3 linked regions of the Pyxidicoccus trucidator genome follow. The protein of the gene in region 1 interacts with the protein of each later gene in a pairwise test. Links are inferred from orthologs where the notes say so. Each region holds a gene or a part of one and is shown on either strand. Other genes may lie near its edges. The genes, in order: G4D85_RS30900, ftsZ and ftsA.

Region 1 (10,639 bases):
CCGGACCTCTTCAACGCGGCCGTCATCGAGAGCCCGCTCATCGACATGCTGCGCTACCACAAGCTGCCGGCCGGCGCGTCGTGGGTGGGCGAGTACGGCAACCCGGAGGTGCCCGGGGACGCCACGTTCATCGCGAAGTACTCCGCCTACCAGAACCTCAAGGCGGGCGTGCGCTACCCCAAGCCGTACATCACCACCAACACCAAGGACGACCGCGTCCACCCCGGCCACGCGCGCAAGTTCGCGGCCAGGCTGGAGGCCATGGGGCTGCCGTACCTCTATTACGAGAACACCGACGGCGGGCACTCCAACGACGCGGACCCGCTGCTGAATGCGCGCCGCTGGGCGCTGCACCATGTGTACCTGGCGCAGCAGTTGATGGACTGACGCAACAGGACTCAAGCTGCAACGGGATTGCGCGGACGTCATATCGGCGGAGGCCGAAGTCGTTGCCCGGCGCGGGGCATCCGGGGGCGCGAGGAATACGACGGGAACCTCCTCGCGGAATTTCGTTTCTCCAACACGGGTCGCGCATCGTGCGCGGCCCGCTCCTTGGAGTCCCTCATGCGGAGAAGTCGATTCCCAATGCGTCGCTCGTTGCTGGGCGCCGCGTCCCTGGCCGTCGCGCTGAGCACCGGCTGCGGCAGTCCCACCAGCTCCCCCGCGTCGGAAGTCCCGGAGGCTCCCGCCGAGGTGCTACCCGTCACCCTGGATGAGACCTTCGTGGCCGTGCCGAAGGAGGTGGGCGCTGCGCGCAAGCAGCAGGTGGAGCAGAAGCTCCAGGGCGCGGTGGACGACTCCGGCACCAGCTTCTACCTGGCCATCCGGCGCAGCGAGCTGGGGCAGAAGTGGTTCATGTCCGCGTTCCTCAAGCAGCACCACCCGGGCGGCATCCTCTACTACGCCGCCAGCACGCTGGGCACGCGGGTGGTGAGCTTCAAGGAGCAGAACGGCAAGCTCTTCGTCCTGGACGTGGACGACACCAAGGTGCTCAGCGACGTGTTCGACCCGGAGGTGCTGGTGGAGGCGTACCCCGTCGTCACCGACCACGGGCCCTTCAACCGCGCGCGCGGCTCGGACCAGTACGTGCTCATCGACCCGACGGCGGGTCTCAACCGCTTCGGGGTGCTGGGGGACCTGCACGGACGCCAGAACATCCGGTTCCAGGTGGAGCTGAGCTTCGCGCAGCGCTTCCGCCGCATGGCGGACGGCGTGGCCTTCGAGCAGGTCTTCACCGGCTACATGGACGTGCCGGACGACCTCTCCCACGGCTTCCTGGAGGCCAATCCCTACCGCCGCTCCGGCACCCTGGGGCTCACCCTGCGCAAGTACTCGGAGAGCGCGGGCTACACGCCCACGCCGCCGCCACCGAAGGACTTCTACATCCAGGGCGCGGAGCGCCTCATCCCCAACAGCGGCGGGTGGACCGAGCTGGCGGTCGCGAAGTGGAACATCCACCCGGGGATGAAGCCCATTCGCTGGCACATCACCGACAGCATCCTCACCGTGCAGGACGACCCGTTCTTCAGCGAGTACGACGTGGTGGGCGCGGTGAAGCGCGGCATCGAGGGCTGGAACGCGGCGTTCGGCTTCAAGGTGCTGGAGGCCGTCGTGGCCGACAGCTCGCTGAACTTCGCGGATGACGACAAGAACGTCCTCATCTTCGACACGGACCTGGCCATGCCCCTCGCTTTCGCCAGCCTGCGCACCAACCCCAACACGGGCGAGATTCGCGGCGCCAGCATCTACGCCCCCGCGGCGTGGATGGCGAACGCCATCTATGAGGCCGGCGGCGAAGGGGCCGCGCCCACCCTCGCGGCCGATCCGCTCCAGGCCCTGCGCATGTCCTGGTCCGGCATGCGGGACGACACGCTGTGTGACTTGTCGCTGGCCCGGGTTCTCGAGGGCGAGGGGGCCCCGGTGCACGTCTCGGCGGATGACTCGCTCACCCCCAAGCAGAAGGCGGAGAACGCGCTCACCAACCTGGTGCTGCACGAGATTGGCCACACGCTGGGCCTGCGCCACAACTTCTCGGGCACGAGGGTGTACGACGGCGGCGACTCGGTCCTCCGCTCCAGCACGGTGATGGACTACCCCGAGTTCGACGACGCCATCCACGGGACCCAGCCCGGGCCGTACGACGTGCAGGCCGTGCGCTACCTCTACGGACTGTCCGAGCAGCTTCCCACCCAGGCGTTCTGCACGGACCCGGACAGACGCCTCGACCCGTACTGCAGCCCGAATGACCGCTTCGATGAGCCGCTCACGAAGTGGTTCGTTCCGCAGCTCCACGCGTACCTCGCGCCGCTGCTGCGCAACTCGGTGAACCTGGACCGGCAGAAGGGGCTCTTCGGCCTCTACGTCAACGACGTCCTGAAGTTCGTGCGCGCGGGCAACGCGCAGGCCCAGGTCACCGCCTACCAGGGGGCCCTGGCCCAGGTGCGGCCTCCGCTGCACGTGCCCGCCGACGCGCCCCCGCAGTACGCCGCCCGAGCGGATGAGCTGGCGCGGCGACTGCTCTCGCGCCTGTACCTGGACCCGGTGGCGGACCGCGGCTTCTTCTCCGCCAACCCGCCCGCCACGTCGGCGCTGCTGCCGCTGGTGATTGCCGACGTGAAGGCCATCCTGCTCAACGCGGACGGTGTGCGCACCTACGGCTCGCGTCGCGTCATGGTGGACATCCTGAAGACCCAGCAGACGCTGGCGTCCTATTCCGCCCTGCGGAACGCGCAGGAGACACTCACCGCGCAGCTCCCGGCGCTGAGCGGAGATGCGCGGCTGGAGGCCGAGGACCTGGTGGCCCGCATCTCCGAGGCCGTCTCGCCCTACTACCGCTGAGGCGGGGCTCCCGCGCCGGTGGCTCGCACCGCCACCGGCGCGGAGGCTTCCCTCGGCGCGCGGCGGAGGCGCTCAATGCCTCACCTGTAAGCGTCCGCTACTCCACGCCGCCGCTGTCCCGCTGCCGACGCTCCTTCTTGAGTGGACGTGGCCTCCGCAACCCGGCGGAGTGGCACCGCGAAAATCCTCTCAAGGGGACGTCACCCTCGACTCCACAGCGCGACCCGGATGTCCCCAGCGGCCTCGAAAGAGGTCTCGGTCAGTGACGTCAATGACTCACGATTGGGGGGAGCGCATGCGGTCCAGACATATTGAGAGCGTGCTCGTGGTGTCCATGGTGGCTGTCTTCGCGGGCTGCGGCCCGGTGGAGGAGCCCCTCGAGGAGCCCCCCGGCGAGGCGGCCACCGCGGAGCAGGAGCTGGGCTCGCAGAATGGTTTGTCCTTCAATGGGTTGTCATTCAACGGCCTGTCCGCGAATGGCCTGTCCTTCAATGGGCTGTCATTCAATGGCCTGTCCGCGAGTGGTTTGTCCTCGGCCCCCTTCGCCTCCTGGTTCCAGTCGAACCCGGCGCTGGCGGACATGGTGATGCGGTACCTGGTCCGCTGCGCGGTGCCAGCGGGGCAGGTCCGCGGCTACACCAACCCGCGCACGGGCGTCTCGTACTTGTGGGCGGGGCTGCTCGGACTCGCGCCGGACTGGGCCCAGGGGCAGCTGCCCACCACGGCCGAGCAGCAGGTGGTGTCGGCCTGTCTGGCCGCGCACACCACCAACACCGGTGTCCAGATGGCCATCTCCGTGCTGGGGGTGAATGGCAGGGGGCAGGCCATCCCCTACGGCTCCTGGGAGCTCTCGACGTACTCCGAGGAGGAGGCCTGCTTCTTCGGCAACCTCTTCACTGGCGAGGGGCTGTTCGTGGCCAGTGACCAGGGGCTCCTGCGCGGGAGCCAGAGCTCCCCACGTGGGTGTGCGCTGTCTCCGGGCCCGCTGCAGCGAGTGGAGGACAACTGCCCGCCCATCATCCCGCTCGGGAGCTGCGACGCGTACTGCACCGCGGGCCTCCTTTCGCCCTTCCACACGCGCTGCACCCGCAACGGCGTCCACTACCGGCCCATCACCACCCGGCTGCGCTCCAGGGATGTCTTCCGCTGCGGGGACGGCGTCTGCCAGTACACCGAGTCCTGTGGCCTGGGAGTTGGATACCGGGACTGCCTGCTCGACTGTGGCCTCTGCCTGGGCAGAGACCGCTGAGGCTCCGGCGGGTGGAGACTCGCTTGTGGCTAGGGCGCCGCCTCCGCGCGGCGTACTGTCCCGGGTTGCATGCGCACACTCCACGGAATCGGCTACTCGGGTTGGACGGAGAAGGCCCGCTGGGCGTTGGACCACCATCGCGTCGCCTTCCGGTACCGCGAGCACGTCCCACTCACCGGCGAGCTGGGGCTGCGCTGGCGCACGCCGCGCGGCGTGCGCCCCTCTGTCCCGCAGCTCGCCGACGAGGGCGGCGTCATCACCGGCTCGTTCAACATCGCGAAGCGGGCGGAGGAGGTGGGGCAGGGCGCGCCGCTCTTCCCCCAGGACGCGCTGGAGCTCATCTCCCGCTGGGAGGAGACGAGTGACCGCGTGCTCGGCGTGGCTCGGGCACAGTTCATCACCGGACTGCTCCGCAACCCGCGGGCCCAGAAGGAAAGCCTGCCCTCCTTCGTGCCCGGGTGGCTTGGGGGCGTCATGGCTCCGTCCGTACGGATGGGCGCGAACTTCATCGCCCGGAAGCACAAGGCGGCCTTCGACGTGGAGGGCGCCATCCAACAGACTGTCGTCCCCGCCCTCGAACAGCTCCGCGCCGAGCTTGGCGGCCGTCCCTACCTGAAGGGCGGCTTCACCTACGCGGACATCAACGCCGCGGCCATGCTCCAGATGCTGCGCCCGGCGGAGGACCGCTACATGCCGCTGGGGGCCGGGACACGCGAGGTGTGGACGAACGCGCCCCTCGCGGACCGCTTCCCGGACCTGCTCGAGTGGCGGGACGGGCTCTACGCGAAGCACCGCAAGCCCTGAGCCTGTGCCTGTCGTGGGTTGCGTGCACTCATGCCGGGGCCGTGCCGGAGCCCCAGGAAAGCGCTGTCTCCGCCGTCGCCCGTGAGCCACCGTCCGTGAGCGGCGGGCGCGAGGCTCAGGGCTTCTTTCCGCCCCCCTGCGGCGGCGGCGCGCCCTGGCTCATGCGCTGGCGAATCAGCTCCTGAATCTGCGCGGGCGTCTTGCCCTCGAATGGGGACGCGTCCATCTTCTGGTAGTCCGGCGGGACGGCGAAGAGCGAGTCGGGCTGCGCACCCTGCTGGATGTTGGTGAGGTTGATTTCCATCACATTCCCATCGGCGCCGAAGGTCTGCGCGCGCACGTAGGGCACCTCGGGCAGGCCCGTGGGCCGCCACATCTTCTGACGCATCGGCTTTCCGTCCATGCCCGGCACCGTGCCCTCGTACACCGTGCTCGGGTGGCCGTTCACCTTCTCGGTGCCGGTCTTCTTGAAGCCCTGCGCCAGGAAGCAGGCGTCGTAGTCCTGCCCCTCCCCCGTGCAGGACATGGGCAGCTTCATGGGCAGCTCATCCAGGCTCCGCTGGGACGCAATCTTCTGCGCATGCATCAGCGTGGTGCCCGTGCGCTTCTCGAAGTCGAACAGGATGGACATGCCCGGCGCGTTGGCGGGCTGGCCGGGCAGCTGCGTGTCCATGCGCAGCATCAACTTGCGCCCGTACACCTTCCCCTGGGTGGCCGGGGGCGGCTTCTGTCCGGGCTGGGGCACCACCTTCGTGGTGGCCTCCGCCGACCAGTCGGCGAGGGCGGGGGTGGCCACCAGCAGCGCGGCGGCGGCGAGTCCTGACAGCCTGCGACGAAGGGAAGAAGGGCGCATGCCGCCACCACAGTCCAGCGCCCGCACGCCTGTCAAACACGCCCGGCGCCAACGGCTGGAAAAGCGAACGGCGCCGGCCCTCGCGAAGAGTCGCGGGAGCGCGGCGCCGTGGCCGTGAAGCACCGTGCTGGGACTCAGCCCGGCTGGCAGACCTGGCGGAGGATGTCGAGCGACTCCAGCGCCTTGCCCGCGCCAATCACGACGGCGGACAGCGGGTCCTCGGCGAGGAACACGGGCAGGCCCGTCTCCTCGCGCAGCAGCGTGTCCAGGTTCTTCAGCAGCGCGCCGCCACCGGCGAGGACGATGCCGCGGTCGGCGATGTCACCGGCGAGCTCGGGCGGGGTGCGCTCCAGCGTCAGCTTCACGGCCTCGACGATGCCGTTGACGGGCTCGGCGAGCGCGTCGCGGACCTCGTCGCTGGACACGGTGAGCGTGCGCGGCACGCCGGCCACCAGGTCGCGACCCTTGATCTCCATGGTCATGACCTCGTCCGTCGGGTACGCGGTGCCGATGCCCATCTTGATGAGCTCGGCCGTGCGCTCGCCGATGAGCAGGTTGTACTTGCGCTTGACGTACTGGATGATGGCTTCGTCCAGCTTGTCGCCGCCGATGCGGACGCTCTTCGCGAAGACGATGCCGGCGAGGCTGATGACCGCGACGTCGGACGTACCGCCGCCGATGTCGACAATCATGTTGCCGCTGGGCTCCGTCACCGGCAGGCCCGCGCCAATCGCCGCGGCCATCGGCTGCTCGATGAGGTAGACCTCGCGGGCGCCCGCGTTGGCCGCCGCCTCGCGCACCGCGCGGCGCTCCACCTCGGTGATGCCCGAGGGGATGCCGATGATGATGCGCGGGTTGACGAGCGTCTTGCGGTTGTGGGCGCTCTGGATGAAGTAGCGCAGCATCGCCGCGGTGATTTCGAAGTCCGCGATGACGCCGTCCTTCATCGGACGGATGGCCACGATGTTGCCCGGGGTCCGCCCGAGCATCTCCTTGGCCTCCTTGCCCACCGCGAGGACCTTCTTGCCCCCGCGCGCGTCCTGCTGCACGGCCACGACGGAAGGCTCGTTGGAAACGATGCCCTGGCCGCGGATGTAGATGAGGGTATTCGCCGTGCCCAGGTCGATGGCGAGGTCACGCGAAAAGAGGGTGTGAAGCCAGTCAAACATACGGGGGCGGGAACTTTCAGGGAGGCGGCGGAATTTCCCCCAGAGCGTGGGGGAGACGCGCGGAAGGTACTACGCGCCGCAGCACGGAGGAAGAAAAGCCGGAAGCTGCTTCCACTTCAGGTTGGATAGCAGTCGGCCAGCGGACGCGCACGGCCCTGGCTCTCACTACAGGGAAGCAGCCTCGGCCTGCGCCTGCTCGAAGCGGCTGGCCACCACGCCGGCCTCTTCGGGAATCCCCTCTGGGAGCGCCCCCTCCGGCAGCGTCCCGGCCTCCTCGGCGTGCCGGTACTCGGGCGTGTGGCGCAGGGCCTCGCTGGTGACGTGGAGCAGCGAGTCACGCACGGGCTCGAACAGCAGCGCGGTAAGGTACCAGGCAGGCGCGTAGTCCAGCCGGATGAGGCCGTGCACGCTCCAGCGGTGGGGTGAGTAGTCCCACGGACAGCGGCCGAGCAGGCGCTTCAGGGCCCAGCCCGTGCCGTACTCGGCGGCGAAGATGAGGGCGGTGTAGGCCAGCGCCCGCAGCGGCCGGGGCAGGGGCTTGAGCCGGGCGGAGACCTCCTCCAGCGCCAGCGCCGTGCCTCCGTAGATGGGGTGCATCCACAAATAGGTGCGCGCGGTCGCGCTCCTGTCTCGCTTCAGGGCCGCGCCCGCGCCCGTGAACAAGACCTCCAACACCCACCCCGTGCACCCGTAGAGCAAGAATCGTGAAAGCACATCCGGAACCTAGGAACCCTCGGCAGGAGGGGGCAGTGCCTGGACCGACACGGGCCGGGGCTTCCGGATGCCTGCCCCCGCCCGACGTCTGACTCTGTACACCCGAGGACAGGGCGCCTGTCCTCAGGGGCGGGGAGGACATGGGCCTACAGCGGGGCAAGCCGTCTGGAGCCGCCCGTGACGTGCGTGCTTTACTTACCCGGAGGGCGCGTCGTAACAGGATGGAGTGACTCGTTCCCCCGGCCAGAACTCGCGGATGCCCGGTGCCGGGAGTGGAGCGTGCGGGCCGTGGCCCCTCGTCCTGGTGGGCGCGGTCCTGCTGCTCGGGCTGGCCCATGGGAGCGCGGGCCTGCCCGAGTCCGTCCCGGAGCGGAGGAGCCCGTTCTCGGCGGCCCGTTCCCTCCAGGGCATCGGGGTCGAAGGCGAGGCCGGGCACCGGCTCCTCACCCGGGGCCCCACGCAGCAGCCGTGTGTGCGGTTCCAGGGCACGGGCTTCGACACCTGGGCTGCCTTTGGGGGCGCGCCGTCCCTCTTCCCCGCGCACGCGCGCTGGTGCGCGGCGCGCGGGCGCTTCCCGGTGGACTCCTTCACGGTGCAGCGCTGGGGCCGGGCGCGGCAGGCCATCGCGGACACGGCCATCGCCCGTCGGGTGCGCTACCCGGTGGTGTCCGGGTCCACGCGGAGCGGCCTCGCGGACCAGCCCTCCATCGTCACCTGCCCCCTGCGCGGACCTCCTGCCTCCAGGTGACGCGGTCCTGCGAGGGCCCCGCTTCCTGCAGGCCCTTGCCGGCCCGTCGTCCGGATAGCGCGGGCCGGGCGGGTCGTCCTTCCGGCGGCCGTGCCCGCGGGCCCAGGCCTTTCTTCCATTCTTCGGTAGTGCGCGCCCTCCGGGGCGCGGAGGTGACTTGATGCACGGAGCCCACGAGGTCCTCCAGGCCATCGCCATCGTCCTGTGCGTGGCGGCGGTGACGACCGTTCTCTTCCAGAAGCTCCGGCAGCCGGTGGTGCTGGGGTACATCCTGGCCGGCCTGGTCGTGGGCCCCTACGTGCCCATCCCCCTGGTGGCCAACCCGGAGGTGGTGACGACGCTCTCGGAGCTGGGCGTCATCCTGCTGATGTTCTCGCTGGGGCTGGAGTTCAGCCTGCGCAAGCTGTTCGCGGTGGGCTTCACGGCCGGACTCACCGCGGTCATCCAGTGCACCATCATGGTGTGGCTCGGCTTCGTGGTGGGGCGCGCCTTCGGGTGGACGTCCCTGGAGAGCATCTTCACCGGGGCCATCATCGCCATCTCCAGCACCACCATCATCGCCAAGGCCTTCGACGAGCAGGGCATCCGGGGGCGGCTGCGTGAATTGGTGGTGGGCGTGCTCATCGTCGAGGACCTCATCGCCGTGCTGCTGATGGCGACGCTGACGGCCATCTCCACCGGCACGGGCCTGTCGCTGGGCGAGCTGTCGCTCACCACCGGGCGGCTCATCGCCTTCCTGGTGGGGCTCGTTGCCGTAGGGCTCTTCATCATCCCCCGGGCCGTGCGCTACGTGGTGCGGCTGAACCGCCCGGAGACGACGCTGGTGGCGAGCGTCGGCATCTGCTTCGCGGTGGCGCTGCTGGCGCAGGCGTTCGGCTACTCGGTGGCGCTCGGGGCGTTCCTGGGGGGCTCGCTGGTGGCGGAGTCCGGCGAGGAGAAGGTGGTGGAGCACCTCGTCCAGCCGGTGAAGGACATCTTCGCCGCCATCTTCTTCGTGTCCGTGGGCATGCTCATCGACCCGGCGCTGGTGGTGAAGTACTGGGCGGCCATCCTGGTGCTCACGCTGGTGGTCATCACCGGGAAGATTCTCAGCGTGTCGCTGGGCGCGTTCCTCACGGGCAACGGCACGCGCACGTCCGTGCAGTCGGGCATGAGCCTGGCGCAGATTGGCGAGTTCTCCTTCATCATCGCGGCCCTGGGGCTGTCGCTGAAGGCGACGCGCGAGTTCATCTACCCGGTGGCGGTGTCCGTCTCGGCGATTACGACGCTCACCACGCCGCTGCTCATCAAGCTGTCCGGGCCCACCGCGACGTGGGTGGACCGGAAGCTGCCCAAGCCGCTGCAGACGTTCGCCACGCTGTACGGCACCTGGGTGGAGCGGCTGCGGGAAGCGCCCCGGCGCGAGACGCTTGGCGCGGGAGTCCGGCGGCTCATCCGGCTGCTGGTGCTGGACGCGGCGCTGCTCGTCGCGCTGGTGATTGGGACGTCCCTGGCGGCGGGGAGGGTGGCCGTGCTCATCGAGGCGCGCACCGGCCTGGGGCAGGAGCTGTCGAAGAACCTCATCATCATCGCCGCGGTGTTGCTCTCCGTGCCGTTCCTGGTGGGCGTCGTCAGCCTGGCGCGCCGACTCGGGACGATGCTGGCGGAGGTGGCGCTGCCCCGGCGGACGGATGGGAAGGTGGACCTGGCGGCGGCGCCCCGCCGGCTCCTGGTCGTCACGCTCCAGGTGGTCACCGTCATCATCATCGGGGTGCCGGTCGTCGCGATTACCCAGCCGTTCCTCCGGGGCGCCACGGGGTTGCTCATCATCCTGGCGCTGCTGCTGACGCTGGGCGTCGCCTTCTGGCGGAGCGCGACGAACCTGCACGGGCACGTGCGCGCGGGCGCGCAGGTCATCGTGGCGGCGCTGGCCGCGCAGTCCCACTCGAAGGAGCCGGGGGCGGAGGAGCACGCGCTGGACGACGTGCCGAAGCTGCTGCCCGGCCTGGGTGAGCCGGTGCCCGTCCGGCTGGAGGAGACGAGCCCCGCGGTGGGACGGACGCTGGCGCAGCTCAACCTGCGCGGGCTGACGGGGGCGACGGTGCTGGCGATTCAGCGTGGCGAGGAGAGCGTGTCCGTGCCCACGGCGCAGGAGGTGCTGCGCTCCGGGGACGTGCTCGCGCTCACGGGCACGCACGACGCGGTGGAGGCGGCGAAGGGCCTGCTGTCGCCCGCGCCTCCAGCCCAGGGGCCCGTGGAGCCGGCTACCACGCACGCGTGAGCTG
Region 2 (10,836 bases), on another replicon or contig:
GAGAGCCCGCCATGGTGGCCAGTCCCGCCGCGCCCAGCAGGGCCGCGTAGTCCCAGCGCCAGCACGCACGCTCCAGCGCCGCGCCCGCCGCCACCAGCACCAGCAGGTTGAGCCCCAGGTGCAGCCAGTCCCGGTGCAGGAAGTTGGCTGTCACCAGCCGCCACGTCTGCCCCGCCTCCACCACCAGCGGTCCCGACTTGGCGCCCCACCGCACCAGGGCGTCCACGTCCACCGGCCCCGCCAGCCCCAGGGAGGCGTGCACTGCCACCAGCACCACCGCCAGGGCCAATGTGACCCAGGGCCAGCCCCCCAACCCCCCCGTCACGGCCGACTGACCGATGGACAACAAGCCCGGTTGCTCCTCCTCTTGGGAAGAAAGCCCTGTCTTTTGAGGGGGATACATGGCTTGTACAGGTAAACCCCGTTCTGCTATGACTGTACGCGGATCAGACCCGTGCTGAAGCTCATCATCGAAGACGACGAGGGGCGCAAGACCGTTGTTCCCTTCGTGCGTGACGAGATCACCATTGGCCGTCAGGAGGGAAACACCATCCGCCTGACGGAACGCAATGTGTCTCGTCGTCACGCACGATTGGTACGACTGAATGGTCACGTCGTGGTTGAAGACCTGGGTAGCTATAACGGCACCCGGATCAACGGCGAGCGGATCGCGGGTCAGTCGCCCCTGAAAGAGGGCGACCTGATCCAGATCGGCGACTACGACCTTGCCCTACAGACCGAAGGCGCCGCCAGCGTCTCCGGCCCCATCACGACCAAGGTGCCGTCGGCCCTGCGCAAGACGGAGCCCGCGCTCGAGCCCATGAGCGCGCAGGAAGCCGAGGAGGAGGACGACGACACCTCCGACGACCGGCCCGCCCATGCGGAGGAAGACGACGAGGACGAGGACGAACACGACCACACCCCGCCCTCCTCCGCCGAGGTGCGCCGGCACTCCACCTCCATCATCCGGTTGGATCAGGTGGAGGCGGATCGCCCCCGCAAGGTGGCGGACGTGGCCACCGATGATGCGCCCCGCCTGCTGGTGCTGACCCCGGACGAGCTGAAGGGTCAGGAGTTCGCCTGCATCCGCACCGAGCTGCGGATTGGCCGCACCGACGACAACGACATCACCCTGGACCACCGCTCGCTGTCGCGCACCCACGCCAAGCTGGTGCGCGAGGAGGGCGGCGAGTGGCGCGTCATCGACATGCAGTCCGCCAACGGGCTGACGGTCAATGGCGAGAGCTACGCCCAGGCCACGCTCAACTCCGGCGACATCATCGAGCTGGGGCACGTGAAGCTCCGCTTCCTCCACGCCGGCGACGCCGCGGACGACCTGCCCGCCGGTGAGGGTGGCTCGCGCTCGAAGCTGCCGCTGGTGGCCGGGCTCGTCGCCCTGCTGCTGGGGGCCGGGGCCGTGGGCTTCTACTTCTTCCGTCCCCCCGTGCCCGGAACGCCGGTGCCGCCGGTGGCCCAGCCAGGGCCCGACACGGAGCCGCCCTCCGCGGAGCCGCAGCCGACTCCCGGCACCGAGCCGGCCACCGCCGTGGCACAGCCGGCCCCGGAGGCGCCTCCCGCCGCGCCGCCCGCGCCGACCGGACCCTCGCTTCCGGAGCGGCTGGCGCTGGCCCAGAAGGCCATCACCGCCCACGAGTTCGACAAGGCAGAGGACTACCTGTCCAGCGTCAAGGACGCGCAGGGCCGTCAGCCGAAGGAAGTGGTGGAGCTGCTGGACCAGGCCCGCGCGGAGCGGATGGTGAAGCAGCGGCTCGACCGCGCAAGCGCGGCCCTGGCCGCTGGCAAGCTCGCCGACGCCGAGAAGGCGTTGTCGGAGACGTCCGGCACCACGGTCTTCGCGTCCGAGGCTTCCACCCTGGCCGCCCAGCTGGCCGACGCCCAGCTGGCCGACGCCCAGAAGAAAGCCGCTGCCGCCGCTGCCGCCGCGACGCCTCCGCCCGCCGTCAACACCAACACCGTCCCCCCTCCTGGCACCGCCAGGCCCCCGGAAGGCGCGCCCACCCCGGCCCAGCTGGCCCTCGCGGAGGGCAAGAAGTACATCCAGACCAAGAACTACCCTCTTGCCATCGAGAACCTTCGCCGCTGCATCGAGCTCGATGCCAACACCGTGGACTGTTACGCGTTCCTCGGCTCCGCCCTGGCGCGGAACGAGCAGTCCGCTGAAGGAGCGGAGTACTACCGTCGCTTCCTGAAGCTGGCTCCTCCCGACCATCCCCGCTTCAAGGCAGTGAAGGACATCGTGGAGAGCTACGAGAAGAAGAAGTAGTGGTGTGCCGCCGGGGCCCGCCCCGGGTTCCACATCCCCCCCAACCGACGCTGTTCGCCTGCAGCGAGGAGACGCTGTGCAGATTCGCATCCTGGTGGTTGATGACGAGCAGGACAACTGCGACTACCTCAAGCTGGTGCTGACCCGCGAAGGTTACGAGGTCGTAACCACCACGGACCCCACGCAGACTGTGGAGATCCTCCGCGGCTCGGACTTCCACCTGGTCATCCTGGACATGATGATGCCGCAGATGTCCGGGACCGAGGTGCTCGAGCAGATTCGCAAGTACGACACCGACGTCGCCGTCATCGTCGCCACCGCGTACCCCACGGTGGACACGGCCGTCGCTTCGCTCAAGGCCCAGGCTTCCGACTACGTCAAGAAGCCCATGGAGCCGGACCAGTTCATCGCCGCGGTCCGCAACGCCCTCCAGAAGAAGGGCCTCTCCCAGGACCCGGAGGCGGACCTTCACCGCGCCATCGGCCGGACCATCCGCGACGCGCGCAAGACGCAGGAGCTCACGCTCAAGCAGCTTGCTCGGCGCACGGGCCTGTCCGTGTCGCTGCTGTCCCAGATTGAGCGCGCGGAGTCCTCGGCCTCCATCTCCTCGCTGTACAAGATTGCCTCGGCGCTCCAGCTGCGCATGGGCGAGCTGTTCGGCGACACCTGAGTCCCAGGTGCAACCCCTCCACCGGCCGCCGTGACTAGCGGCCGGTGAAGCGGGGCGGGCGCTTCTCCAGGAAGGCCGCCCGCCCCTCCTTCGCATCCTCGCTGCCGAAGGCCGCCGCGCGCAGGCCTCGCAGCCGTGCCTGGTCCGCCTCCTCCAGCGGAGCCCGGGCCAGCCGCCCGAAGGACTCCTTCATCCCCGACACCGCGAGCGGCGCATGGGCCGCCAGCGTGGCGCACAGCGCATACGCGCGCGCCTCCGCATCGGCCGGCTCCAGACACTCGTCCAGGAGCCCCCAGGCCAGCGCCTCGCGGGCGTCCAGCTTGCGCGCGGTGAGGAACAGCTGCTTGGCGCGGGCGAAGCCCACCAGCCGCGCCGCCCGGGCCAGCCCCTCCGCCGAGTAGACGATGCCCAGCCGCGCCGGAGGCATGAGGAAGATGGCGTCCGGCGTGCCGATGCGGAAGTCACACGAGGCCGCCAGGTCGAAGCCCGCGCCCACCGCGGCGCCCTGCACCAGCGCCACGCTGGGCACCGGGTGCCCCTCCAGCTTGAGGAGGCACGCCACCAGCGGGTCATCCGGCAGGAGCCCGTCCTCGCCGGGCGGGCCCAGGCGCGTCAAGTCGTAGCCGGAGCAGAAGGTGCCTCCCGCGCCGCGCACCAGCAGGGCGCGCACATGCGGGGCCGGCTCCAGCGCCGCGTCCAGCTGGGCCAGCAGCGCGTCGTTGAGCGCGTTGCGCCGGGCCGGATGGGACACCGTGAGGACGCGGATGCCGCCCTCGCGGTCCTCTACCTGGAGCGACGCCTCCGACGAAGGCTCCACTGCGACTAGCCGAGCACCACGAGGACGTCGCCCTCGTTGACCGACTGCGCCTCCTTGCAGCGAATCTCCTTCACCGTGCCGCCCTCCTCCGCCTCCACCGGCATCTCCATCTTCATGGACTCGAGGATGACGAGCGTGTCGCCCGCGTTGACCTGCTGGCCGACCTTCACTTCGATCTTCCACACCGTACCGGTGATGTGCGCCGCGACGTCCGCCATGGAACCTTGCCTCCTCAGGGGTGGATGGGGCTGGAGCCAGGCCCCGGCTGCTGCCCTACGCCGGCTTCGCGTGGTGCTCCAGGAAGTGCGTGTCCAGCTCGCCGGCCCGGAAGGCCGCATCCTGTACGATTCGCAGGTGGAGCGGGATGTTCGTCTTGATGCCTTCGATGCGGAAGCCCTGCAGCGCCGCCACGGAGCGCTCAATCGCCTGCGCGCGCGTGTCGCCAGAGATGATGAGCTTGGCAATCATCGGGTCGTAGTTCGGCGTGACGGTGTTGCCCTCGCCGTAGCCCGAGTCCAGGCGCACGCCCTCGCCCGTGGGGGGCTGGAACACCTTGAGCAGGCCCGGGGACGGGAAGAACTTCACCGGGTCCTCCGCGTAGATGCGGAACTCCAGCGCCGCCCCGCGCCGCTTCACGTCCTCCTGCTTCACCGTGAGGCGCTCGCCCGCGGCGATGCGCAGCTGCCAGCCGATGAGGTCCAGCCCCGTGGTCAGCTCCGTCACCGGGTGCTCCACCTGGAGCCGGGCGTTCATCTCGATGAAGTAGACCTGCCCGTCCGAGTAGAGGAACTCCACCGTGCCGGCGTTGGCGTAGCCGAACGTCTTCGCCGCGGTGACGGCCGCGGTGAACAGCGTCTGCGACAGGGCCGCGTTCTTCCCGTCCGCGAACAGCACGGAGGGGGCCTCCTCCACCACCTTCTGGTGCCGGCGCTGGATGGAGCACTCGCGCTCCAGGCCGTGGATGAGGTGGCCGTGGTGGTCCCCCAGAATCTGGACCTCGATGTGGCGCGGCGCGGGGAAGTAGCGCTCCAGGTAGACGCCCTCCTTGCCGAAGGCGGCCTTCGCCCGGTCCGTGCACTGGCGGAAGACCTTCTCCAGCTCCGCCGGGTCCTTCGCCACGGCCATGCCGATGCCGCCGCCGCCGCTGGCCGCCTTGCACAGCACCGGGTAGCCGATGCGCTCGGCCGCCGCCAGCGCGCCCGCCACGTCCGGCACCACGCCGTCGCTGCCGGGCACCACCGGGACGCCGGCCGCGGCCACCAGCTTTCGGGCCTGGCTCTTGTCCTTCATCCGCGCCATGGCGGCCGGGGGAGGCCCCACGAAGGTGAGCCCCGCGTCGGCGCAGGCCTGGGCGAACTCTCCGTTTTCGGACAGGAAGCCGTAGCCGGGGTGCACGGCCTGGGCGCCCGTCTGCTTCGCGGCCTCGAGGATGGCAGCGGCGTTGAGGTAGCTGTCCTTGGCCGGGGCGGGGCCGATGCGCACGGCCTCGTCCGCCTCCTTCACGAACGGCAGCTCCGCGTCCGCGTCCGAGTACACGGCGACAGTCTTGAGCCCCATTCCCCGGGCCACCACGCCGATGCGGCGGGCAATCTCTCCCCGGTTGGCGATGAGCAGCTTCTGGAACATGGCGGCAGCCCTCCCCTGCGAAGGGCGGCGAACCTAACCCTCGACCCCTCCCATGACAAGGGTGCGGGCGAGCGCGCTACAGGACGGAACAATCCCGTAAATTTGCGGCCTTGCGAGGCCCTGACGTACCTTGCCGCACGTGAAGCCCCCCTCCTCCCAGAGCCCTGGCGGCGTCGTCGATCTGCACCGCGCGCGGCGCGCCAAGCGGCTGGACCTCTACCGCTCCCGGCAGGCGGACCGCGTCCGCACCGTCCGCACCACGCTCGAAGCCCTCACCCAGAGCGGCACCCTCTTCACCCAGGAGGGCACGCGGCGCGGGCTGTCCCTGCTGAAGGCCCTGCAGCTGCTCCAGCGCGCCAGCGCGCGCCTGGAGGAGCTGTCCGGAAGCGGCGTGCTGCCGGCTCCCCGCCGGCCCGAGCGAGTCGACGCGCTGTACGAGGAGGTGGATGACCTCTTCGACCGCGCGGACAAGCTGGCCGGCCGCGACGAGGCGAGCGTGGCCCGGCTTCCCGGCCACTGACGCACTCCGCCGCGCCCTTCCCCACTCCTGCTACGGCAGCTCCGTCTGGCCCTGGCGCCGGAGGAACGTGGGGATGTCGAACTGGTCCTCATCCAGCGGCAGCGCGGCTTCCTTCACCACCGAGGTGCGGCTGCTCATGGCCTTGCTGCTCTCCACGGCGGGCAGCGGCCGGGGCGCGCTGCCCTTGGAGGGCACCAGGCTGGCCACTTCCTCGCGCTCGCGCACGTGCGCGGTGGCGTGCACGGACGGCGCCGGGCGGGACAGCGGCACCTGCACCACCGTCGGCGCCACGCGGACCTTGGGCGCGTCCCGGTGGACGAAGCCGGTGGCGATGATGGTGATCTTCACCTCGTCCTGAATCTGGTCGTCGATGAGCGAGCCGAAGATGATTTCCGCCTCGCTGTCCGCCGCGTCGTGCACCAGCGTCAGCGCCTCGTTGACCTCCTGCAGGGTCATGTCGCGGCCGCCGGTGATGTTGATGAGCAGGCCGGTGGCGCCGTCGATGGACACGTCCTCCAGCAGCGGGCTGGAGATGGCCTGCTGCATGGCGGTGAGCGCGCGCTTGTCTCCGGACGAGTGGCCGGTGCCCATGAGCGCCAGGCCCTTGTCGCTCATGATGGTCTTCACGTCCGCGAAGTCCACGTTGATGTAGCCGTGGTACTGGATGAGGTCGCTGATGCCCTGCACGGCATTCAGGAGGACTTCGTCCGCGCGCTTGAAGGTCTCCAGCAGCGGCATCGGCTCGTTGGAGAGCGACAGCAGGCGCTGGTTCGGAATGGTGATGAGGGTGTCCACCGCGGCCTTCAGCTCCACGATGCCCTGCTCGGCCTGCTTGCGGCGCTTGTTGCCCTCGAAGAGGAAGGGCTTCGTCACCACGCCCACCGTGAGGCAGCCCAGGCTCTTGGCGATGTCCGCGATGATGGGCGCGGCGCCCGTGCCCGTGCCGCCGCCCATGCCGGCGGTGACGAACACCATGTCGGCGCCCTCGAGCACCGCGGCAATCTGGTCCCTCGACTCCAGGGCCGCCTCGCGGCCCATCTCCGGGTTGGCGCCGGCGCCCAGGCCCTTGGTCAGCGTCTGCCCCAGCTGGAGCCGCGTGGGCGCCTTGCTCGCGGCGAGCGCCTGGACATCGGTGTTGGCCGCGATGAAGTCGACCCGGTCGAGCTTCGACAGAATCATCGTGTTGACCGCGTTGCAGCCGGCCCCACCTGCCCCGACGACCCGAATCTTGGCGGCCTGCTTGTTCTGATCGAACTGGTCCATGGCGGTCCTTTCGGCTGGAGCGGCGCGGTGCAGCGCGCGCACTCCCAACCTCCACAATCATCAGCAAGTCCCACGCTTTGGCAAGTATTCCGCTACGAGCCTGTAGCGGGATGAGGCGCGTCCGAGTCCTGACGCGCACTTACGCAGCGACCCGGCGAGCACGCGGTGCGGCGTGGTGGGCGAACTTCGCCCCTTGACTCGCGAAACGCGGCACGCCTTGGCGGGTCGGAATCGCGCTCCAACGCGTAGAAAAACGAAGGGTGGCCCCGGAGCACCGTCCAGGACCACCCTCGCTCATCCCCGTGAGTGACTCACGGGGTCATCGTCGTCGGCCGCGAAGCGTCAGGGGGCGTCGCGCTCGACCTCCACCTTCGACACGCGGAGGATGTTGAACTCCACGCGGCGGTTGTTCTCGCGCCCCGCGGCCGTCTTGTTGGTGTCCACCGGCTTCGTCTCGCCGTAGCCCTCCGCCTCCAGGCGCACGGGGAGGATGCCCTCGTTCACCAGGAACTTCCGCACGTTGGCGGCACGGCGCTTGGACAGGTCCAGGTTCTTCGCGTCGTTGCCCTGGTCGTCCGTGTGGCCCTCGATGCGGAGCAGCTCCACCTGGGGGTTGGCGCGCAGCACCGCGGCCACCTGCTTCAGCAGCGGGAACGAGCGGGCGAGGATGACGTCCTTCGACGTGGCGAAGTAGACCTTCTCCAGGATGAGGATGCGCTCGCCGTCGACCTGCACCTTCACCTTGCCCTTGTCCGGGCAGCCGTCCTCGTCCTGCACGCCGTTGATGACCTCGGGCTCGTTCGGGCACTTGTCCGCGGTGTCGGCGATGCCGTCCTTGTCGTTGTCCGGGTCCGGGCAGCCGTCCGCGTCCTCGAAGCCGTCCTTGTCCTCGGGCTGCGCGGGGCAGCCGTCGTTCGGATCCATCAGGCCGTCACCGTCCGAGTCCACCGGCGCGGGCTCCGTGTCCGGGCACCCGTCCGCGTCCTCGTGGCCGTTCTTCGTCTCCGGCTCGCTGATGCACTTGTCGTCACCGTCGAGGATGCCGTCGCCGTCGTTGTCCGGGTCCGGGCAGCCGTTCTCGTCCTCGAAGCCGTCCTTGTCCTCGGCCTCGACGGGGCACATGTCGTCGGGGTCCATCAGGCCATCGCCATCCGTGTCCACCGGCGCGGGCGCCACCACCGGCTTCGGCTCGCGCGAGGGCTCGGGGCTGTAGCTCAGGCCCGCCAGCACGCGGAAGCCCGGGGTGCCATAGCCGCGGGTGAGGCCCGGCCCGGCGCCCACGTGCGCGGAGAGGCCGCCCAGCGAGCGGTACTTCAGCGCCGCCAGCAGCTCCAGCGGGCGCTCCTCGGTGTCCTGCTCCTTCAGCCCGAGCGCGCCCACCACCGTGGCCGCGGCGGCCAGCGGCAGCTCGCCCACGGTGAAGGGGATTTCCGCTCCCACGCCGTAGGTGAAGGAGTTGCCGGTGTTCAGGTTGCGAAGCTGCTGCTGCTTCCGGAGGTCCAGCCCCAGGTTGGCGGCGATGCGCAGCCGCTGCCCGTACTCGGCCACCAGGCGCGGCTGCACGCCCAGGCCCGAGCCACCGAGGAAGTCCGAGCCACCGCCCGTGGGCAGCACCACCGGCACCGCCAGGGCCAGGTCGAAGGACTCACCGTCCACCAGCCGGGCCTTGGGCACCACGCGCAAGTCACCGATGCCGCCCGAGCCCACGCCGTTGGAGAAGGACGAGTCCACCTGCGGCGCCGGCTCCGAGTCCTGCAGCGTCACCGGCAGCACGACGCCCACCTCGAAGCGGTCGAACAGGCCCACCGCGCCCATCAGGTCCAACCCCACCTGGCTGCGCACCAGCGCGGTGATGAACCTGTCCTGGCGCGGGTCCAGGAAGTTGAGCGGCTTGTCCGCGTAGTTGAGGGACAGGCCCACGTTCCAGCCCAGGTGGGGCTGCACGCGGGCGCTGTGCACGCCGAGGATGTCCCCGGCGCCCGGCCCCGGCTTGTACTGCTGCACGTCGATGGCCTGCGACGCCGTGGGCGCCGTCGCCTGCGCCTCGGCGGGCGAGGCCACCAGCGCGCCGGTGAGGGCGAGGCCCCCGACGGCACCGGCCACCAGGGCCCGCGAGGGACGCCCGCCCGAGCGGCGCAGGCGGCCCAGCAGCGGCAGCGCGAGGAGCAGCAGCGCCAGCGGCGCGAAGGTGCCCGCCCCGCCCGTGCTGCAGCCACGGCCCACGACGACGAAGTCGTCATTGCCGTCCAGCGGGTTGCTACCGCCGTTGACCTCTTCACCGTCGCTGGCACCCCCCAGGTCGGTGTCGCGGTTCCTCGGGTCCGTCTCGCCATTGTCGAAGCTGCCGTCGTGGTCGGAGTCCTCGCGCCCGTCGTTCAGCCCGTCACCATCCGTGTCGGGGTTGAGGGGGTCCGTCGAGTTGACGCCGGTCACCTCGACGCCATCGCTCAGGCTGTCGCCGTCCGTGTCCGCCTTGTTCGGGTCGGTCTCGGTGGAGCTCACGGCGCCGTTGGAGTCCGCGTCCTCCGCCCCATCGGTCAGCCCGTCACCATCGGTGTCCGCCCGCTTCGGGTCGGTGGTGGTGCTCGGGTCGGCGTCCGGGACGAAGTTGGGCGAGCTGGTGTCGGTGCCCACCGGCGCGTTCTCCCGCGTCACGCCCTGCTCCGTGCCGTCGAGCAGGCCGTCGTTGTCGCTGTCCGGGTCGCGGGCATCGATGGTGCCGTCCCCGTCCGTGTCGGTGAGGCCGTCGGCGCCGTCGGTGACGCCGTCGTCGTCCGTGTCCGCGTCGCGCGGATCGAGACCCAGCTCGATTTCGGTGGCGTCGTCCACGCCGTCACCGTCGGTGTCGGTGTCGTCCGCGGCCACCAGCGGGTTCGTCTCACCCGCGTCCACGCGGCCGTTGTGGTTGGCGTCCTCCACCCCGTCGCGCACGCTGCCACCGTCGGTGTCGACGTTCAGCGGGTTCGTCGTGGTGGTCGGGTCCAGGTCCGGCGTGAAGACCGTCAGGTCGGTGTCGGTGCCCTCGGGCTCCGTCAGGCCCAGCTCCAAGCCGTCGGTGAGCAGGTCGCCGTCCGTGTCCCCGTCGTTCGGGTCGGTCTCGTTCTCGTCCACGATGCCGTCGTGGTCGGCGTCCTCGGTGCCGTCCATCAGGCCGTCGTCATCCGAGTCGTCGTCGAGCGGGTCCGTCTCCCCGACATTCACTTCGATGCCGTCCGGCAGGCCGTCACCGTCCGTGTCCGGGTTGTTCGGGTCCGTGCCCAGCGTGACTTCCTCGGCGTCCGTGAGGCCGTCGCCGTCCGTGTCCAGGCTGACCGTCCAGGTGTACGTGGCGGGCGTCGGGTCCACATTGTCATCCGCGTCCACGGCGCGGACCTGCAGGGTGTGCGTCCCCTCCGCCAGGCCGCTCAGCGCGAGCGGGGTGGTGCACGGCGCGAAGGCCGCGCCGTCCAGGCTGCACTCGAACGTCACCGGCGACTCGTCCGAGGTGAACTCGAACGTGGCCGAGGTGGCGTTGGTGAGCGCGGGCGGCGTGGCGGTGAACGTCGTGTCCGGCGGCAGCGCGTCCACGGTGAAGTTGTGCGTCACGGACGGGCTGGTGTTGCCCGCCGGGTCCGTGGCCGTGACGGTGACCGTGTGAGGCCCATCCGCCAGCGGGG
Region 3 (7,564 bases), on another replicon or contig:
CGCCGGGTGGCGACCGTCGCGCCGTCCTCGGGACGGGTGATGTCCGGCGCCGCGGGGGCCACCGTGTCCACGATGAACTCGGAGGGCGCGCTCGGCTGACTCACGTTGCCGGCCGCGTCCGTCGACGTGGCGACCACCTCGTGCGGGCCCTGGATGAGGTCCACCGGGCAGGGGAACGTCCAGTTGCCCGAGGCATCCACCGGCGCGGTGCCCAGGGTGACTCCGTCCACCACCACCGTCACCACCGTGTTCGGCTCGGCCGTGCCGGCGAACGTCGGCCGCTGCGTCGGCACCACCGTGCCGTTGGCCGGGGCGGTAATGACGGGAGGCGCGGGGTCGGTGAGGTCCACCGTCCAGGCGTAGGTGGCCGGCGTCGGGTCCACGTTGCCCGCCGCATCCACCGCGCGCACTGCCAGCGTGTGGTTGCCCGCGCTCACGTTGCTCAGGGTCAGCGGGTCCGTGCAGGCCGCAAAGGCCGCGCCGTCCACGGAGCACTGGTACGTCACCGGGCTCTCGTTCGAGGAGAAGTCGAACGTCGCCGTCGTGGCGTTCGTCACCAGGGCCGGGCCCGAGACAATCGTCGTGTCCGGCACCGTCGCGTCCACCGTCCAGGCGTGGGTCGCGGGCGTCGGGTCCACGTTGCCGGCCGCATCCACCGCGCGCACCGCCAGCGTGTGGTTGCCATTCGCCAGGCCCGTGAAGGTGCGCGGGTCGGTGCAGGCCACGAAGGCCGCGCCGTCCAGCGAGCACTGGTACGTCACCGGGCTCTCGTTCGAGGAGAAGTCGAACGTCGCGGTGGTGCTGTTCGTCAGCGCGGGCGGGCCACTGACAATCGTCGTGTCCGGCACCGTCGTGTCCACCGTCCAGGCGTGGGTGGCCGGGGTCGGGTCCACGTTGCCCGCCGCGTCACGCGCGCGCACCGCCAGGGTGTGGTTGCCGTTCGCCAGGCCGCTGAAGGTCACCGGGTCCGTGCAGGCCACGAAGGCCGCGCCATCCAGCGAGCACTCGTACGTCACCGGGCTCTCGTTGGAGGAGAAGTCGAACGTCGCCGTCGTGGCGCTCGTCACCGCCGCGGGGCCGCTCACGATGGTGGTGTCCGGAGCGGAGGTGTCCACCGTCCAGGAGCGGGTGGCGGGCGTCGGGTCCACGTTGCCCGCGGCATCCACCGCGCGCACCGACAGGGTGTGGTTGCCGTTCGCCAGGCCGGTGAAGGTCACCGGGTCCGTGCAGGCCGCAAAGGCCGCGCCGTCCAGCGAGCACTGGTACGTCACCGGGCTGTCGGGCGAGCTGAAGTCGAACGTCGCGCTGGTGGAGGTCGTCGTCCCCGAGGGGCCGGCATCGATGTTGGTGTCCGGAGGCACCGTGTCGACCGTCCACGTATAGACGGCCGGCGTCGGGTCCACGTTACCGGCCGCATCCACCGCGCGGACCTGGAGCGTGTGGCTGCCGTTCGTCAGGCCCGTGAAGGACGCCGGGTCCGTGCACGCGGTGAACAGCACCGCGCCGTCCAGGCGGCACTCGTAGGTGACGGGGCTCTCGTTCGAGCTGAAGTCGAAGTTGGCCACCGCCGAGTTCGACACGGCGGGCGGCGTGCTGGTGAACGTGGTGTCCGGAGCAACGGTGTCCACCGTCCAGGAGCGGGTGGCGGGCGTCGGGTCCACGTTGCCGGCGGCGTCACGGGCGCGCACGGCCAGCGTGTGGTTGCCCTGCGCCAGGCCGGTGAAGGTCACCGGGTCCGCGCAGGCCACGAAGGCCGCGCCGTCCAGCGAGCACTCGTACGTCACCGGGCTCTCATTGGAGGTGAAGTCGAAGGTGGCCGTCGTGGAGACAGTCACCCCGGACGGGCCGCTCACGATGGTGGTGTCCGGCAGGGCGGTGTCGACGGTCCAGGCATAGGTGGCCGGCGTCGGGTCCACGTTGCCCGCGGCATCCACCGCGCGAACCGCCAGGGTGTGGTTGCCGTTCGCCAGCCCCGTGAAGGTGCGCGGGTCGGCACAGGCCACGAAGGCCGCGCCGTCCAGCGAGCACTCGAAGGTGGCGGCCGCGTCATTGGAGCTGAAGTCGAAGGTGGCCGTCGTGGCGTTCGTCACCACCGCCGGGCCACTGACAATCGTGGTGTCCGGAGCCGTGGTGTCCACCGTCCACGCGTAGGTCGCGGGCGTCGGGTCCACGTTGTTGGCCGCATCCACCGCGCGCACCGCCAGCGTGTGATTGCCCTGCGCCAGACCGGTGAAGGTGCGCGGGTTGGTGCAGGCCACGAAGGCCGCGCCGTCCAGCGAGCACTGATACGTCACCGGGCTCTCGTTGGAGCTGAAGTTGAAGGTGGCCGTCGTGGCGTTCGTCACCGCCGCCGGGCCGCTCACAATCGTCGTGTCCGGCGGAGTGGTGTCCGTGGCCACCGTGAAGGTGTTGGTGTTGCTGCGGACGCTCGACACGCCCTGCACCTCGGCGATGGCGCTGACGGTGTGGGCACCTGCAGTCAGGTTGGTCGTCGGCGTGAACGTGAAGTTGCCCACCGCGTCGGCCGTCACGCGGGCCACCTCGACCCCGTCGATGTAGATGACCACCGTCGAGTTCGCCGGGGCCGTGCCGGTGATGGGCGGGCGAACACCCGTCGTGGAACCGTTGGCCGGCGTCACCACCACCGGAGCGGCGAGGGACGCAGGGAACGCGCCGGGCAGCACGGTGACCACACCTGGGTTGCCCGGGCGAGCACCATAGTTGATGCCATCCGGAGCACCGGCCGAGGGCTGGGTGCCCGCCGCGCCGCCTGTGACGACGGGAGTACAGCCGACCGCCGCCCCCTGCACCAGGATACGGCCACCGCCACCACCACCGCCCGTCCCGTGAGGTGTCGCGAAGGTGGTGCTACCACCATTGCCACCGCGAGCACTGACGGTATTCGCGCTGCAGGTCAGGTTGCCCGTGAAGCGCATGTAGAGGGTACCGCCCGCGCCACCACCGCCGGCCGCGTCGTTGCCTAAGCCTCGCGCGTTCTCACCCGCCACGCCGTCCGCGGTCACCGCACCAGCGCCCGCCAGCGACGCGGCGCGCATGAACACGATGCCACCACCGACATTGCCCGCGCCTCCCTCGTCGTCGTTGCTATGGCCAGCACCACCGCCACCGCCGAAGAGGCCACGTGACACGGCGTCATAGTTCATCTGCACACCGCCACGCCCGCCCACGTCCCGTGACGCCGGCAGGTCACCACTCCAGGTACGTCCGCCCTGGCCACCCGCACCCGCGCCGCCACCACCACCACCGCCCGAGTTGTGGCAGATGCCGCCACCACCGCCATTGGCGATGTTGCCGTAGCCCGTCGTGCCGGCCACAGGAGGGAACGGATCGATTTCCGGCTGGTAGGCGCCGGGCACCACGCCTTCGCCCTTCATGGCACCGGCCGGCCACACAGCGTCGACGCCGGTACACCCATCCCCCTCACCGTTGAGGAAGATACCGCCGCGGAAGCCCCGGCCCGTGGCGGAGATGGTGCCCTGGTTGTTCACGGCCCCCGTCGCCAGGAAGGCCAGCACACCGCCCGAGGTCCCATCCCAGGGCCCGGCGACGAGGCTGGCGCCAGCGTTGATGGTCACCGTCGTGTATTCGCGGACCAACACCGCCTGCGCACCAGTGGCCAGGAACGGCACCGTGAGCGGCTGGGTGAAGTTGAGCCGGGTGGCAGTCAGGGACTGGATGCGCGCCAGCTGCCAGCGGCCCATCGTGTTGCCCGACACGTCGATGGGCGTCTGGCTGCCCGACGCGGGCCTCGGGGTGAGGCCGGTGCTCTGAATCACCATCACCAGGTTGCCCACCGCGAAGCCCGTCGTGGACGTCACCGTGACGAAGCTCTGCCCTGCCGGCACCGCCGCGGACACCCGCGTGTAGGTGTTGATGACGGTGTTGGCGGCATTGACGGTCAGCGGAGTGGTACCGGTGCCAAGGCCGAAGGAGTCCGGCTCGGCGTGGGCGGCGGGAGCCACCAGCGCGACGCACAGGAGCGCCAGCAGGCTAGCGGCAGGCAGGCGAGCGCGGATGCGCCGCGCCAGTACCAGCGGAGTGGGGGTGTGGGTGTTGTCGTTCATGTGGGCAGGGCCGCGCGAGGTGGGATGGGGTCCCGGCGGCAATGGCCGCACATAGCAATCTCGAAGCCATCCCCCGTCCACTTCCCGACCCTCACAGTTCCGAGGGCTTCCAGGACCCACCACCCCTCTCGCCCAGAGGGCAATCCGAATCACGGATCCAGATTCCGGAAACCGGACAGCTTGGCGCCCCAATAACGCGCCCCGTCACGTCGGCTTCTGACGCGTCAGCGCCGCACGCGTGAGGGAGCGTGACGCGTCCACGCCGGACGCGCCCAGGCATGACGCGCCAGGCCAGAACGCAAGAAGGGGCCCCCCTTCCGGAGAGCCCCTTCGCGTGTGGCGGGCGAGGTGCGTCAGCCCGTCAGAAGATTTCCTCGAGCCACTCGCGCATGCGGCCCTTCACCTTCTTGTACACGTTCTCCTCGCGGATGCGGAACATGCGCCGGTCCAGGTGCTTGGCACCGTAGACGACCAGGCCCACGCCCGTGGCGTACATGGGGCTCTTCACCACGTCCACCAGCCCGCCGATGCCGCGCGGCATGCCCCGGCGCACCGGCAGCCCCAGCACTTCCTCGGCCAGCTCCGGCATGCCCGCGAGCAGCGTGGAGCCGCCCGTAATCACCACGCCCGAGGCCAGCAGGTCCTCGTAGCCGCACTTCTGGATTTCGCGGTGCACGAGCTGGAAGATCTCCTCCACGCGCGGCTCCAGGATTTCGCAGAGAATCTGCCGCCCCAGGACGCGCGGCTGCCGGCCGCCCACGCTGGGCACCTCAATCGTGTCGTCCTTGTTGATGAGGGACGCCAGCGCGCAGCCGTACTTCTGCTTGATGCGCTCGGCCTCGTGCGCGGGCGTGCGCAGGCCGATGGCGATGTCGCTGGTGAGGTTGTTGCCGCCCAGCGCAATCACCGCTGTGTGGACGATGGAGCCGCCGGAGAAGATGGCGATGTCCGTGGTGCCGCCGCCGATGTCGACGAGGCACACGCCCAGCTCCTTCTCGTCCTCGCCCAGCACCGCCTCGGCGCTCGCCAGCGGCTGGAGGACGATGTCGGAGACATTCAGCCCCGTGCGGTTGGCGCACTTGACGATGTTCTGCGCGCTCGAGACGGCCCCGGTGACGATGTGCACCTTGGCCTCCAGGCGCACGCCCGCCATGCCCAGCGGCTCCTTGATGCCGCCCTGGTCGTCGATGATGAACTCCTGCGGCAGGACGTGGATGACCTCCCGGTCCAGGGGGATGGCCACCGCCTTCGCCGCGTCGATGACACGGGCGATGTCCGCGTCGCGGACCTCCTTGTCCTTCACCGCGACGATGCCCTGGGAGTTGAAGCCCTTGATGTGGCCACCGGCGATGCCCGTGTAGACGTGGGAGATTTCGGCTCCCGCCATCAGCTCGGCCTCTTCCACCGCGCGGCGGATGGAGGACACCGTGGCCTCGATGTTGACCACCACGCCCTTGCGCAGCCCCTTCGACGGGTGCGTACCAATGCCGATGATGTCAATCCCGCTGTCGGTCAGCTCCCCGACGATGGCGCAGATCTTCGTCGTGCCGATGTCGAGGCCGACGATGATCTCCCCCGACTTCTGCTTCGCCATGACAACCCTCCCAGGCCCCCCACTCTCGTGAAAGGGGCATCCGCTTACCGCGTCGAGACCCCGTTCCTCTCGGAGACAGGGCTCGAAAGCTTCACCGCCACCCAACCGGGTCGGGCACGGTTATCCAGGTGAATGATCTCCGCTGCAAGCCCTCTCGCACCCAGCTCTCGCCGGACGCGGGCCAGCCGCTGCAGCTTGACCTCGGAATCTCCTTGCCCCAGGCGCACTTCCTGGCCGGACGCCGTCACCAGCGCCAGGCCCTGCGCCTCCATGCGGACCTCGGACAGCCGCTCGGCCTTGTCGGGTGACAGCCGCGCATAGGCGCTCGCCACCTCCAGGGCCATGCGCAGGCGCTCGCGCGCCACCGCCGGGTCCGTCACGTACCCCTCCCTGTCCAACCCCGTGACGAGCGGCAAATCCAGCCCGTCCCCCGGCGTCACCCGCTTGAAGGGCTCGCCCTCCTCGTCCAGGACGTACAGCTCGCTCAGCACCGCCAGGGCCACCGGCACGTGCTCGGTCACCTCCACCGACACGCGGTTGGGGAAGCGCCGCGTCACCTCGACTGTCTTCACCCAGGGGTGCTGCGACATGGTGCGCTCCAGGGCGCCCACGTCCAGGGTCCACAGGTTCTGCCCCTTCGTCAGGACGGCCAGCCGCAGCAACTCCACGCGAGAGGCGCGCTGGAGGCCGGAGAAGGACACCGCCGCCAGGTCGAAGCGGGGCGACGTCAGCGCCCAGCGCCGCAATTCCACCCCACCCCACACCAGCAGGCCCGTGGCCAGCGTCAGCGCGAGCACCTTCAGGACGCCCGGCCCGTGCGAGCGCACGGCGCCCTTCACCGCCTCCTTCTGCTGGGCGGTGTCCTGACGGCGGCGATTTCGCGTTCTGCCAAAGGCCATGGGTCGGGGACGGTCGCACGCATGCTGCGCGCGGATGGATCTCCACGCCAGTTTTTGGCTACAGCCACGTCGCTGTAGCGCTGGCGCTCGGGTGATGGACCAGGGGGCTTCCGGAAGTTTTCGACGGGGCCAGACGCGAAGTTGCGTCCGGCCCCTGACTTCAGGCCTTGAGGGAGGCGCCCAGCAGGAGGCGCTCGCAGAGGGCCGGGAAGTCGATGCCCCGTCCGGCGGCAATCTTCGGCAGGAGGCTGGAGGCCGTCATGCCAGGCAGGGTGTTGATCTCCAGCAGGAACACTTCGCCTCCCTCGGTGAGGATGACGTCGGACCGGGAGCCCCCGCTGCAGCCGAGGGCCTTGTGCGCGGCCAGACTCACCTCGTTCACCCGGGCATACTGATCCGGAGGCAGGGGTGCGGGGAAGAGGTACTGCGTGCCGGAGTCCGCCTTGTACTTGGCGTCGTAGTCGTAGAACTCATGCGCCGCGCGCACCTCGATGACGCCGAGGGCCTCATCGTCCAGCACGCCACCCTGCACTTCGCGTCCCTTGACGAACTGCTCCACCAGCAGGGTGCCTGCGTACTTCGCGGCGTCCTGCACCGCGGCGTCATAGTCCGCGCGCGCCTTGACGATGTGCACCCCCACGCTGCTGCCCTCGCGGCTGGGCTTCACCACCACCGGGAAGGGGAAGCCCAGCGAGTCCGCCGCCGCCAGCGCCGACGCCGCGTCGTGGAAGGCGCGGTACGCGGGGGTGGGGATGCCGTGGGTGACGAAGACCTGCTTGGCGTACACCTTGTCCATGCCCAGCGCGGAGGCCAGCACGCCGCTGCCGGTGTAGGGGATGAACATGGACTCCAGCAGCCCCTGGAGGCACCCGTCCTCGCCGTAGCGCCCGTGCACCGCGAGCCACGCCACGTCCACCTTCTCCGCCACCAGGCGCGCGGGCAGGTCCCTGCCCACGTCCACGTCCACCACCGTGTAGCCCAGCGAG

The links.
Region 2: the proteins of G4D85_RS30900 (region 1) and ftsZ interact in binary tests that used the Escherichia coli proteins (3 or more experiments, as listed by UniProt). The link is inferred for Pyxidicoccus trucidator from one-to-one orthologs.
Region 3: the proteins of G4D85_RS30900 (region 1) and ftsA interact in binary tests that used the Escherichia coli proteins (3 or more experiments, as listed by UniProt). The link is inferred for Pyxidicoccus trucidator from one-to-one orthologs.

What each region holds. Positions count from the first base shown.
Region 1 is NZ_JAAIXZ010000012.1:289,501-300,139, reverse strand. The notes cover bases 4,897-7,671. They hold G4D85_RS30900 (rod shape-determining protein), read right to left. Parts: upstream 6,914-7,671; coding sequence 5,879-6,913; downstream 4,897-5,878. Other genes in these bases: G4D85_RS30895 (putative ABC transporter permease), read right to left, coding at 7,079-7,627; G4D85_RS30905 (hypothetical protein), read right to left, coding at 5,007-5,744. Outside these bases: G4D85_RS30925 (prolyl oligopeptidase family serine peptidase), read left to right, coding at 1-387; G4D85_RS30920 (zinc-dependent metalloprotease), read left to right, coding at 586-2,838; G4D85_RS30915 (hypothetical protein), read left to right, coding at 3,134-4,087; G4D85_RS30910 (glutathione S-transferase family protein), read left to right, coding at 4,157-4,891; G4D85_RS30890 (hypothetical protein), read left to right, coding at 7,854-8,375; G4D85_RS30885 (monovalent cation:proton antiporter family protein), read left to right, coding at 8,536-10,635. UniProt on the Escherichia coli protein: Forms membrane-associated dynamic filaments that are essential for cell shape determination. Acts by regulating cell wall synthesis and cell elongation, and thus cell shape.
Region 2 is NZ_JAAIXZ010000002.1:802,582-813,417, reverse strand. Bases 5,065-8,036 are described here. They hold ftsZ (cell division protein FtsZ), read right to left. Parts: upstream 7,181-8,036; coding sequence 5,948-7,180; downstream 5,065-5,947. Other genes in these bases: agmC (adventurous gliding motility protein AgmC), read right to left, coding at 7,523-8,036; G4D85_RS09820 (hypothetical protein), read left to right, coding at 5,528-5,917; G4D85_RS09825 (acetyl-CoA carboxylase biotin carboxylase subunit), read right to left, coding at 5,065-5,397. Also shown: G4D85_RS09850 (rhomboid family intramembrane serine protease), read right to left, coding at 1-349; G4D85_RS09845 (FHA domain-containing protein), read left to right, coding at 455-2,284; G4D85_RS09840 (response regulator), read left to right, coding at 2,361-2,954; G4D85_RS09835 (enoyl-CoA hydratase/isomerase family protein), read right to left, coding at 2,989-3,771; G4D85_RS09830 (biotin/lipoyl-binding carrier protein), read right to left, coding at 3,777-3,989; more of G4D85_RS09825, read right to left, coding at 4,045-5,064; more of agmC, read right to left, coding at 8,037-10,836. UniProt on the Escherichia coli protein: Essential cell division protein that forms a contractile ring structure (Z ring) at the future cell division site. The regulation of the ring assembly controls the timing and the location of cell division.
Region 3 is NZ_JAAIXZ010000002.1:793,843-801,406, reverse strand. The notes cover bases 3,564-6,427. They hold ftsA (cell division protein FtsA), read right to left. Parts: upstream 5,680-6,427; coding sequence 4,447-5,679; downstream 3,564-4,446. Other genes in these bases: G4D85_RS09800 (cell division protein FtsQ/DivIB), read right to left, coding at 5,724-6,427; agmC (adventurous gliding motility protein AgmC), read right to left, coding at 3,564-4,085. In the rest of the region: more of agmC, read right to left, coding at 1-3,563; more of G4D85_RS09800, read right to left, coding at 6,428-6,578; G4D85_RS09795 (D-alanine--D-alanine ligase), read right to left, coding at 6,739-7,564. UniProt on the Escherichia coli protein: Essential cell division protein that assists in the assembly of the Z ring. May serve as the principal membrane anchor for the Z ring.